2 regions of the Actinomadura chokoriensis genome follow, and region 2 is predicted to be linked to the other one. Evidence: predicted binding sites of a transcription regulator. Region 2 holds the regulator's gene; the other holds the start of a gene.

Region 1 (6,106 bases), on a different contig from region 2:
GCAGGTTGGTCCAGGCCGCCCAGCCCGCCAGCAGGGCGGCGATGACGCCGAGCGCGACCAGCAGGCGGCGTCGCTTCGGGCGGCGCGTCCGCGCGGTGGCGGGTGCGGGGGCCGTGGTGGTCATGTCCGCTTCTCCTTCGCGGGGAGGACGCCGGAGAGGGCGGCGTCGACGAGGTGTTCGGCGTAGGCGCGGCCGATGGGGCGGCCGGTGATGAGGAGCCGGTAGTACAGGGCGCCGGCGAGCTGGTCGAACAGCAGCTCCGGGTCGGTGTCCGGACGCAGGTCGCCGCGCCGGCGGGCCCGGTCGATCAGCCCGAGGACCAGCGCGTTGCGCTGCTCGAAGACCGCGCGGACCAGCGCCCCGATGTCGGGGTGCCGCGCGGCCGCCGCGACCAGCTCGCCGACGAGGCCGGACGAGGGGTCGTCCGGGGCGTGCCCCGGCCCGGCCCGCCTCGTCCGGTCGAGCCCCAGCGCGATCTGCTCCAGGTAGTCGACGAGGTCGGCCCGCAGGTCCCCGGTGTCGGGCACGGGGACCTCGTCCTGCATGCGGGCGATCACGGCGATGGCCAGGTGGTCCTTGGTGGGCCAGCGCCGGTACAGCGTGGTCTTGGCGACGCCCGCGGACCTCGCGACCTTGTCCACCGCGAAGGCCGCGTAGCCGTTGGCCAGCAGCTCCTCCTCGGCGGCCCGCAGGATCTGCTCGTCGGCACCGGCGTCGCGCGGCCGGCCGCGGCGTGCTGGAGGAGGCACCTCTCCTTCCTTTCGATACGCACGTTTCGTAATTCGACGGTACTCGCCCGGCCGCCAATAACGCAACGTGCGTATCGAAAAGTTTTCCTCAGCCCGCCACCGGAACGTTGCTCCGGAAGGTGTTGTGCGGGTCATGCTCCTGCTTGATGCGGCGCAGGCGGTCGAGCGCGGCGGGGGCGAACGCGTCGGCCGCGGTCTCCTCGGGGTTGAGGAAGGTGAAGGGCTTCCGGCCGCTGACGGGGAGGGCCTCGGCGAGGGCGCGCTGCCTGGCGGTGATGGCGTGAGCCGTCGCCGGGTCGGAGGGGATGCCGAACAGGTAGAGGGCGTAGGGCTCGGTCAGCGGGCCGTGCGGGCTGTCGCTCGGGCGGGCGAACGCGCCGCCCAGATTCCGGACCTGGACGCTCAGCAGCGGGGCGATCGGTTCGGCGAGCAGCGTCTTCGCGGCGGTGTCGTCCAGGCCGGTGAGCAGTTCGGCGCGCGAGAGGCCGGGGCCGGGGTCGGTGGGCTCCGCGGTGATCGTGCCGAGTTCGGAGACCGCCATGGTCCTCCTGGAGTCCGACAGCGGCCGGGGCAGGCGGTCCAGCGGGGCGAGCAGCTCCCGCGCCCGTTCGGCGTCGCCGAGGTACGTGGAGTCGACGGCGACCATGGGGTCGGCCCCGGGGAAGTGCAGCAGATCGAGCCAGACGGTCAGCTCGTCGGGGGCCGCGGCGGTGATCTGCCGGTAGGCGTCCATCACCTCGGGGGCGTGCCCGGCCGTCCACAGCATCCGGCCGCCGTACAGGCTCGGGGCGGGGTGCAGGGCGAGTTCGAGGGCGGTGACGATGGCGAAGTCGCCGCCTCCGCCGCGCAGCGCCCAGAACAGGTCGGGATCGGTGCCCGCCGTGACATGCCGCCGCCGGCCGCCGGCGTCGACGACGTCGAACGCGGTGACGCTGTCGGCGACCCAGCCGTGCGCGCGGCCGAACCAGCTCAGCCCGCCGCCGAGGGCGACGCCGGTGACGCTGACGACCGGGGAGCTGCCGGGCAGCCCGGTCAGCCCGAGCGGCGCGGCGGCGGCCTGCAGCCGTCCGGACGGCACGCCGGCGCCGATGCGGGCGCGGCGGGCGGCGGGATCGATCTCGACCGCGTCGAGCCGGGCGGTGCGGAGCAGGACGGTGCCCTCGGTGCGTCCGGTGGCGCCGTGCCCGCTGGGCTGGGTCGCGATGCCCAGCCCGTTGGCGCGGGCGTACCTGACCAGCGCGGCCACGTCGTCGGCGTCGGCCGCCTCGACCACGGCCGCGGCCGGCTGCTCGACCGCGAGGTTCCAGGGGCGGCGGACGTGGTCGAAGCCCGGGTCGCCGGGCAGCCATACCCGTCCCTCGACGGCGGATCGCAGGGTGTTCAGCTCGTTCATCGTCTTCCTCGTGTTCGCAATTCGGGTGGCGGCGGGGACGGCGGGGGAGGTCAGCCGAAGATCGCGGCGGGCTCGCCGGTGTACCAGGTGTTGTCGATGCGCATGCGGCGGATCACCCAGCGGTCCCCGTCCCGGACCAGTTCGACGTCGTAGGGGTTCTTCAGCAGGGCGAACGTGCCGTGGTCGGCGGCCAGCAGGTGCTGGGCCTCCACCAGCGCGGTCAGGCGCGCGGTGTCGCCGTCGACGGCGATGCGGGGGTTGGTGATCTGGTGGGTGGTGTCCACCCGGCCGGTGAACATTGCCAGGATCGTGGTGACGATGGTGTCGCGTCCGGTCATCAGCGGCGGCTGCCCGCCCCAGCGGGCCGCCGCCGGGCGGAAGTCCAGTTCGGCGTCGGCGGCGAAGGCGGAGGCGAACAGGTCCCCGTCCTTCAGGTCCTGGCCGAGGCCGAACCGGTAGAGCGCGTCGATGATCTCGGTGCGGTCCCGCAGCTCCCGCGCGACGGCGTCGGTGTCGGTGGCCGGTGCGGATATGGCACGGCCCTCGGTGACGTACATGAGTCTCCCCGTACAGGTCAGAGTGGTCGTCGAGCGGTTTCCACCCTCGCGGCCGGTCCATGGCGGATCAACGCGCCGCTGTGCAACGATCGTCAAGCCGGACTTAACGATGAGGGGGGCGCATGCTGGAGCGGCACGAGATCGAGGCCCTGCTCACCCTCGCCGAGGAGCTGCACTTCGGCCGCACCGCCGAGCGGCTGCACGTGTCGACCGCCCGGATCAGCCAGACCATCGCCAAGCTGGAGCGCCGCGTCGGGGTGCCGCTGTTCGACCGCACCAGCCGCCGGGTGGAGCTGACGGCGGCGGGGCGGCGGCTGCACGAGCGGCTGCGCCCGGCCTGGGAGCAGGTCACCGACGCCTTCGAGGAGGCCGTCGCCGCCGGCCGCGGCCTGACCGGCACCCTGCGGGCCGCGTTCGTCGGCGCGGCCGGCGGCCAGCTGCTGGCCGGGGGTGCCGAGCTGTTCCGCCGGCGCCACCCCGACTGCGACGTCCGGCTCCGCGAGGCGCAGATGACCGACCTGATGCCGTGGCTGCGCGGCGGCGAGGTCGACCTGGCCCTCGGCACCTTCCCGGTCGAGGAACCCGGCATCGCCACCGGCCCGGTCCTGGTGTCGGAGGCGCGCATGCTCGCCGTGCCGGTCGGGCACCCGTTCGCGCGCCGCTCGTCCGTCGGCCTGGAGGACCTCGCGCGGACGCCCCTGCTCCAGCTCCCCGACACGCTGCCCGAGTCGCTGAGGCGCGACCGCACGCCCGGCACGACGCCGTCCGGGCGGCCGATCGCCGCGGGCCCCGCGGCCGCCACCTTCACCGAGATGCTCACCCTCGTCGGCGCCGGCCGCGGCGTCTTCCCGGTCGGCGCCCAGGCCAGGCGCTACTACGCCCGCCCCGACGTCGCCTACGTCCCCTTCACCGACGCCCCGCCGCTGCGATGGGGGCTGCTGTGGCGGGCCGACAACGCCACGGCGCGCGTCCTCGCCTTCGCCGAGGCCGCCTACGACCTGGTGCGCGGCGATGGAGGGCGCGGGGAGTGATCGCTGAGAGCGAACGTTGCTGCGGAAACAAAATGCTGCTCCGTTTTCTTGAGTGTGTATGACTCAACTTGAGGTTGGGTCGTCGATGGACTTGGAGCTGAGCATGAGCGAAACCCTGACGCTGCCGGTGCTGCCCCTGGAAGACGGGGTCGTTCTGCCCGGCATGGTGGTCCCCCTGGACCTGTCCGAGAACGGCGAGGTCCGGGCGGCCATCGAGGCCGCGCGGGCGGTGGCCCAGTCGCGGGGGCCGGGCATCCGGTCGGCGGCCAAGCCGCGGGTGCTGCTGGTGCCCAGGTTGAACGGGCGCTACTCCGACGTCGGCACGCTCGGCGTGATCGAGCAGGAGGGGCGGCTGCCCGGCGGCGAGCCGGGCGCGGTCGTCCGCGGCGTCTCGCGGGTGCGGATCGGGACCGGGACGACCGGGCCCGGCGCCGCGCTGTGGGTCGAGGGGACCGTGCTGGAGGCGCCGCCCGCGTCCGGACGGGCCCAGGAGCTGGCCAAGGAGTACAAGGGCCTGGTCAGCGCGATCCTGCAGAAGCGCGGCGCGTGGCAGGTCGTGGACGTGGTGCAGCAGATCGACGATCCGTCCACGCTGGCCGACAACTCCGGGTACGCGCCGTACCTGACCGACGAGCAGAAGATCGAGGTCCTGGAGACCGTCGACGTGGTCGAGCGGCTTGAGCTGGTGATCGGCTGGACCCGCGACCACCTCGCCGAGCTGGACGTGGCGGAGACGATCCGCAAGGACGTCCAGGAGGGCATGGAGAAGACGCAGCGCGAGTTCCTGCTGCGGCAGCAGCAGGAGGCCATCCGCAAGGAGCTGGCCGAGCTGAACGGCGACCCCGCCGACGAGGAGGACGACTACCGGGCCCGGATCGAGGCCGCGGACCTCCCCGAGAAGGTGCGCGAGGCGGCGCTGAAGGAGGTCGACAAGCTGGAGCGGTCGTCCGACGCCTCGCCGGAGGGCGGCTGGATCCGCACCTGGCTGGACACCGTCCTCGACATCCCGTGGAACGAGCGCACCGAGGACGCCTACGACATCGCGGGCGCCCGCGAGATCCTCGACGCCGACCACGCCGGGCTGGACGACGTGAAGGAGCGCATCGTCGAGTACCTGGCCGTCCGCAAGCGCCGCGAAGAGCGCGGCCTGGGCGTCGTCGGCGGGCGCAGGAGCGGCGCCGTCCTGGCGCTGACCGGTCCTCCCGGCGTGGGCAAGACCTCGCTGGGCGAGTCGGTCGCGCGGGCCATGGGGCGCAAGTTCGTGCGCGTCGCCCTGGGCGGCGTCCGGGACGAGGCCGAGATCCGCGGCCACCGCCGCACCTACGTGGGCGCGCTGCCGGGCCGCATCGTCCGGGCGATCCGCGAGGCCGGCTCGATGAACCCGGTCGTCCTGCTGGACGAGGTCGACAAGGTCGGCGCCGACTACCGGGGCGACCCGACGGCGGCGCTGCTGGAGGTCCTCGACCCCGAGCAGAACCACACCTTCCGGGACCACTACCTGGAGGTGGAGCTCGACCTGAGCGACGTGCTGTTCCTCGCCACGGCGAACGTGGTCGAGGCCATCCCCGGGCCGCTGCTCGACCGGATGGAGCTGGTGGAGCTGGACGGTTACACCGAGCACGAGAAGGTCACCATCGCCCGCGACCACCTGCTGCCGCGCCAGCTCGACAAGGCGGGGCTGGAGGCGTCCGAGGTGGGCTTCGGCGACGACGCGCTGCGGCTGCTGGCGGCCGAGTACACCCGCGAGGCGGGCGTCCGGTCCCTGGACCGCTCGATCGCGCGGGTGCTGCGGAAGGTCGCCGCGAACGTGGCGCTGGGGAAGGCGTCGCTGCCGGTCTCGATCGGCGCGGCCGACCTCAAGGAGTACCTGGGACGGCCCAGGTTCACCCCGGAGGTCGAGCTCGGCCGGAACGAGCGCCGCACGGGCGTGCCCGGCGTGGCGACGGGCCTCGCGGTCACCGGCGCGGGCGGCGACGTCCTCTACATCGAGGCGTCGCTGGCCGACAAGGAGACCGGCGACACCGGCGTGACGCTCACCGGCCAGCTCGGCGACGTCATGAAGGAGTCGGCCCGGATCGCGCTGTCCTACCTGCGCTCGCGCGGCGCGGAGCTGGAGCTGCCGGTCGGCGACCTGAAGGACCGCGGCGTCCACGTCCACGTGCCCGCAGGCGCGATCCCGAAGGACGGCCCGAGCGCGGGCATCACGATGACGACGGCCCTCGCGTCGCTGCTGTCCGGACGTCCGGTCCGGGCAGACGTGGCGATGACCGGCGAGGTGTCGCTGACCGGGCGGGTGCTGCCGATCGGCGGCCTGAAGCAGAAGCTGCTCGCCGCGTCCCGGCTCGGCATCACCACGGCGATCGTGCCGAAGCGGA
Region 2 (6,106 bases):
GGGCGGCGACGACTGGGACCAGAAGGTCGTCGACTGGCTGGTGGAGAAGTTCAAGAACGCGAACGGCGTCGACCTGTCCAAGGACAAGATGGCGCTGCAGCGGCTGCGCGAGGCCGCGGAGAAGGCGAAGATCGAGCTGTCCGGTTCGTCCGAGACGCAGATCAACCTGCCCTACATCACCGCGTCCGCGGAGGGGCCGCTGCACCTGGACGAGAAGCTCACCCGCGCCGAGTTCCAGCGGATGACCTCCGACCTGCTCGACCGGACCAAGGCGCCGTTCCAGTCGGTGCTGAAGGACGCCGGCATCGGCGTCGACAAGATCGACCAGGTCGTCCTGGTCGGCGGGTCGACCCGGATGCCCGCGGTGTCCGAGCTGGTCAAGGAGCTGACCGGCGGCAAGGAGCCGAACAAGGGCGTCAACCCGGACGAGGTCGTCGCGATCGGCGCCAGCCTCCAGGCCGGCGTGCTGAAGGGCGAGGTCAAGGACGTCCTGCTGCTGGACGTGACCCCGCTGAGCCTCGGCATCGAGACCAAGGGCGGCATCTTCACCAAGATCATCGAGCGGAACACCACGATCCCGACCAAGCGGTCGGAGACGTTCACCACCGCCGACGACAACCAGCCGTCCGTGGAGATCCAGGTCTACCAGGGCGAGCGCGAGATCGCCGCGTACAACAAGAAGCTCGGCACGTTCCAGCTCACCGGTCTGCCGCCGGCGCCGCGCGGCGTCCCGCAGATCGAGGTCACCTTCGACATCGACGCGAACGGCATCGTGAACGTCAGCGCGAAGGACCAGGGCACCGGCCGCGAGCAGTCGATGGTCATCACGGGCGGCAGCGCGCTGCCCAAGGACGACATCGAGAAGATGATGCGCGACGCCGAGCAGTACGCCGAGGAGGACCGCAAGCGCAAGGAGGAGGCCGACGTCCGCAACCAGGCCGACACCCTCGCGTACTCCACCGAGAAGTTCCTGCGGGAGAACGACGAGAAGGTCCCCGCGGAGCTGAAGACCGAGGTGAGCGACGCGGTCGCCGAGGTGAAGAAGGCCCTGGAGGGCACCGACGTCGACGCCATCAAGGGCTCGGCCGAGAAGCTCGCGCAGGTCAGCCAGAAGATGGGCGCCGCCATGTACGCGCAGAACCCGGAGGGTGCGCAGGCGGGCGCCGAGGACCACGGCCCCACCGCCGACGCGCAGGGCCCGCAGGACGACGAGGTCGTCGACGCGGAGATCGTGGACGAGGACAAGCCCAAGGACGGTGCATCGTGACGTCCTCACCCAATGAGGGCGAGGAAAAGGAGGGCCCGGTGATCCGCGACAAGCGGCGCATCGATCCCGAAACGGGGGAAGTCCGGGCGCAGGCGGAGGGTTCGCCTGCCCCGGAGGCCCCGGCCGACGGGGGCGCCGGCAAGACAGGCAAGGCCGACAAGGCCGGCAGTGAGGAGGTCTCCTCGTTGCAGACCCAGCTTTCGGAGCGTCTCGCCGACCTCCAGAGGCTGAAGGCCGAGTACGACAACTACCGCAAGCGGGTCGAGCGCGACCGGGTCGCGGTCCGCGAGCAGGCCCTCGGCCAAGTGCTGATGGAGCTGCTCCCGGTCCTGGACGACATCGGCCGGGCCCGTGACCACGACGAGCTCACCGGCGGGTTCAAGTCCGTCGCGGAGAGCCTGGAGGCGGTCACCGGCAAGCTCGGCCTGGTGCGGTACGGGGAGAAGGGCGAGCCCTTCGACCCGAACGTGCACGAGGCGCTCATGCACTCGCTCTCGCCCGACGTGACCGAGACGAGTGTGGTGGACGTCCTCCAACCCGGCTACCGGATCGGCGAGCGCATCCTGCGGGCGGCGCGCGTCGCGGTGGCCGACCCCGACCCGGACGCGGAGAAGCCCGCCGACGGGCCGGGCGGCCCGGACGGCGAATCGGGCGAATGAGCCCCACGGGCCCGCCCTCTGACCGGGGCGGGCCCCTTCGGGGCATGAAGGCATGTGGCAAGTGGCGATAGCAGAAGGCGGGGCGCCGTGAGCACCAAGGACTACCTGGAGAAGGACTACTACAAGGTCCTCGGTGTCGCGAAGACGGCCTCGCAGGAGGAGATCAAGAAGTCCTACCGAAAGCTGGCGCGCAAGTACCACCCGGACGCCAACAAGGGGGACGCGGACGCCGAGGAGCGCTTCAAGGAGGTCTCCGAGGCCTACGACGTGCTGTCGGACGAGAAGCGCCGCAAGGAGTACGACTCCGTCCGGTCGATGCCGGGCGGGTTCCGCGGCCAGCAGGGCGGCGGGTTCGGGTTCGACCTCGGCGACCTGTTCGGCCAGGGCGGCACCGGGACGCAGACGGGCGGCGCGGGCGAGCGCATAGGGGACCTGTTCGGCGGCCTGTTCGGGCGCGGCGCCGGCACCCGCACCACGGGGACGACGCGGCGCGCGCGGCGCGGCGCGGACGTCGAGACCGAGGTGACGCTGTCGTTCGGCCGCGCGATGAACGGCGTGACCGTCCCGATCAAGCTGACCAGCGAGGCGGCCTGCGACGCGTGCCGGGGGACGGGCGCGAAGGCCGGCACGGTGCCGCGGGTGTGCCCGAGCTGCGAGGGCACCGGGCACGAGACCCGCAACCTCGGCAACTTCGGCTTCCAGGAGCCGTGCAAGGAGTGCCGCGGCCGGGGCCTCGTCGTCGACGACCCGTGCCCGATCTGCCACGGCAGCGGCCGCGCGACCGGCACCCGCACGATCCAGGCGCGCATCCCGGCGGGCGTCGCGGACGGGCAGAAGATCCGGCTGAAGGGCAAGGGCGCGCCGGGCGAGAACGGCGGCCCGGCCGGCGACCTGTACGTCAACATCAAGGTGCGTCCGCACGCGGTGTTCGGGCGCAGCGGCGACAACCTGACGCTGACGATCCCGGTCACGTTCCCCGAGGCGGCGCTCGGCGCCGACATCCGGGTGCCGACGTTCCAGGGGCAGCCCGTCACGCTGAAGCTGCCGGAGGGCACGCCCAACGGCCGCAAGTTCCGGGTGAAGGGGCGCGGCGCGACCCGCCGCGACGGGACGAAGGGCGACCTGCTGGTCACCGTCGACGTCCACGTCCCGCAGAAGCTGGACGAGCAGTCGCGGGAGGCGCTGGCCAAGCTCCGCGAGGCGGGCGGCGGCGAGGACCTCCGCGCCGACGTCCTCCAGAAGGCCAGACAGGAGTGAGACCCCATGGACCCCTTCGGCGATGACACCCCGGTCTATGTGATCTCGGTGGCGGCCCAGCTGTCCGGGCTGCATCCGCAGACGCTGCGGACCTACGACCGGATGGGCCTGGTGTCCCCCGGCCGGACGGCCGGCCGGGGCCGCCGCTACTCGATGCGCGACATCGTGATGCTGCGGGAGATCCAGCGGCTCTCCCAGGAGGAGGGCATCAACCTCTCCGGCATCAAGCACATCCTGGAGCTGCAGCGCGACAACGTGCGGCTCCGCGAGGAGCTCGTGAAGGCGCACGCCGCGCTGGAGGAGCTCGCGAACGAGCTCGAATCGACCCGCGCGGTCGCGGCGCGGCTGGCGCAGCAGCGGCGGCACGGCGAGCCGACCGGCACTCCCGGCGCCGACCTGGTGCCCATCCGGCACACCAGCGTCGTCGTCTGGCACGAACGGAACTCCGACTAGCGACTCTGAGCAAGCACAGCACATTCACGGGGACGGAACATGGACTACAAGCTGACGCAGAAGAGCCAGGAGGCGGTGTCGGTCGCGGTCCGCAGGGCGGCGGCCGAGGGGCACCCCGAGGTCGAGCCGCAGCACCTGCTGGTGGCGCTGATCGCGCTGCCGGACGGCACCGCGGTGCCGCTGCTGGAGGCGGTCGGCGCCGACTGGCAGGTCATCCGGCGGCGGGCCGAGGAGCAGCTCGCCGCGATGCCGAAGGCGCAGGGGTCGACGGTGTCGTCGCCGCGGCTCGCGGCTCAGCTCCAGCGGTCGATCAACACGGCCGCGAACCGGGCGCAGCAGTTGGAGGACGAGTACGTCTCGACCGAGCATCTGCTGGTCGGCCTCGCGGCCGACGGCGGTCCGGCGGCGGGCCTGCTGAAGGAGTTCGGCGCGACGCCGCAGGCCCTGCTGGACGCGTTCGAGAAGGTGCGCGGCCACGCCCGCGTCACCAGCGAGAACCCCGAGGGCACCTACCAGTCGCTGGAGAAGTACGGCGTCGACCTGACGGCGGCGGCCCGCGACGGGCGGCTCGACCCGGTCATCGGCCGCGACGCGGAGATCCGCCGGGTCGTCCAGGTGCTGTCGCGCCGCACGAAGAACAACCCGGTGCTCATCGGTGAGCCCGGCGTCGGCAAGACCGCCGTGGTGGAGGGGCTCGCGCAGCGCATCATCGCGGGCGACGTGCCCGAGTCGCTGCGCGGCAAGAAGCTCGTCTCGCTGGACCTCGGCGCGATGGTCGCGGGCGCGAAGTACCGCGGCGAGTTCGAGGAGCGGTTGAAGGCCGTCCTGAACGAGATCAAGGAGTCCGAGGGGCAGATCGTCACGTTCATCGACGAGCTGCACACCGTCGTCGGGGCGGGCGCGGCCGAGGGCGCGATGGACGCCGGCAACATGCTGAAGCCGATGCTGGCGCGCGGCGAGCTGCGCATGATCGGCGCGACGACGCTGGACGAGTACCGCGAGCGCATCGAGAAGGACCCGGCGCTGGAGCGCCGGTTCCAGCAGGTGTTCGTCGGCGAGCCCACCGTGGAGGACTCGATCGCGATCCTGCGCGGGCTGAAGGGCCGCTACGAGGCGCACCACAAGGTGCAGATCAACGACTCGGCGCTGGTCGCGGCGGCGACGCTGTCGGACCGCTACATCACCTCCCGGTACCTGCCGGACAAGGCGATCGACCTGGTGGACGAGGCCGCGTCCCGGCTGCGGATGGAGATCGACTCCCGTCCGGTGGAGATCGACGAGCTGCAGCGCTCGGTGGACCGGCTGAAGATGGAGGAGCTGAACCTCGCCAAGGAGACCGACGAGGCGTCCCGGCAGCGGCTCGACCGGCTCCGCCGGGACCTCGCCGACAAGCAGGAGCACCTCACCGGCCTCGTCGCCCGCTGGGACAAGGAGAAGGCGAGCCTGAACCGGGTCGGCGAGATCAAGGAGACGATCGACCAGCTGCGCGGCGAGGCGGAGCGCGCCCAGCGCGACGGCGACCTGGAGACGTCCGCGCGGCTCACCTACGGCGAGATCCCGGCGCTGGAGAAGCAGCTGGAGGAGGCGTCGGAGGCGGCCGAGAACCGCGACGCGATGGTCAAGGAGGAGGTCGGCCCGGACGACGTCGCCGACGTGGTCGCGCTGTGGACGGGCATCCCCGCCGGCCGGCTGCTCGAAGGCGAGACGGCGAAGCTGCTCCGCATGGAGGACGAGCTGGGCCACCGCCTGATCGGGCAGGAGGCCGCCGTCCGCACGGTGTCGGACGCGGTGCGCCGCGCCCGCGCGGGCATCTCCGACCCGGACCGCCCGACCGGCTCGTTCCTGTTCCTCGGCCCGACCGGCGTCGGCAAGACCGAGCTGGCGAAGGCGCTCGCGGAGTTCCTGTTCGACGACGAGCGGGCGATGACCCGCATCGACATGAGCGAGTACTCCGAGAAGCACTCCGTCGCGCGGCTGGTCGGCGCGCCGCCCGGATACGTCGGCTACGAGGAGGGCGGCCAGCTCACCGAGGCCGTCCGGCGCCGCCCGTACTCGGCGGTCCTGCTGGACGAGGTGGAGAAGGCGCACCCCGAGGTGTTCGACATCCTCTTGCAGGTCCTGGACGACGGACGGCTGACGGACGGGCAGGGCCGCACGGTCGACTTCCGCAACACGATCCTGATCCTGACGTCCAACATCGGGTCGCAGTTCCTCGTTGACCCGACGCTGGAGAACGGGGCGAAGCGGGAGGCGGTGTGGAACGCCGTCCGGAACTCGTTCAAGCCCGAGTTCCTGAACCGCCTCGACGACGTGATCCTGTTCGACGCGCTCTCCACGAGCGAGCTGACCCGCATCGTGGACCTGCAGGTCGACAAGCTGGCCGACCGCCTCGCCGACCGGCAGCTGACGCTCCAGGTCACGCCCGCCGCGCGCGAATGGCTGGCGCTGACCGGCTACGACCCGCTGTACG

Evidence for each region. Region 2 encodes HspR, which represses chaperone genes until heat shock. Its sites were predicted from a motif close to ANTTGAGTCNNNNNGACTCAANT; they were not measured.
Region 1: a site for HspR is predicted at 3,778-3,800, ahead of lon (endopeptidase La). Genes of this name have one in related genera too.

The regions. Positions count from the first base shown of each region.
Region 1 is NZ_BAAAMW010000045.1:13,391-19,496, forward strand. It holds gene ABFX46_RS41885 (SRPBCC family protein) at 1-124, opposite strand, end outside; gene ABFX46_RS41890 (TetR/AcrR family transcriptional regulator) at 121-750, opposite strand; gene ABFX46_RS41895 (FAD-binding oxidoreductase) at 839-2,143, opposite strand; gene ABFX46_RS41900 (nuclear transport factor 2 family protein) at 2,194-2,700, opposite strand; gene ABFX46_RS41905 (LysR family transcriptional regulator) at 2,823-3,731, shown strand; gene lon (endopeptidase La) at 3,835-6,106, shown strand, end outside.
Region 2 is NZ_BAAAMW010000004.1:75,455-81,560, reverse strand. It holds gene dnaK (molecular chaperone DnaK) at 1-1,267, shown strand, start outside; gene grpE (nucleotide exchange factor GrpE) at 1,306-1,926, shown strand; gene dnaJ (molecular chaperone DnaJ) at 2,014-3,183, shown strand; gene ABFX46_RS10940 (heat shock protein transcriptional repressor HspR) at 3,190-3,636, shown strand; gene clpB (ATP-dependent chaperone ClpB) at 3,676-6,106, shown strand, end outside.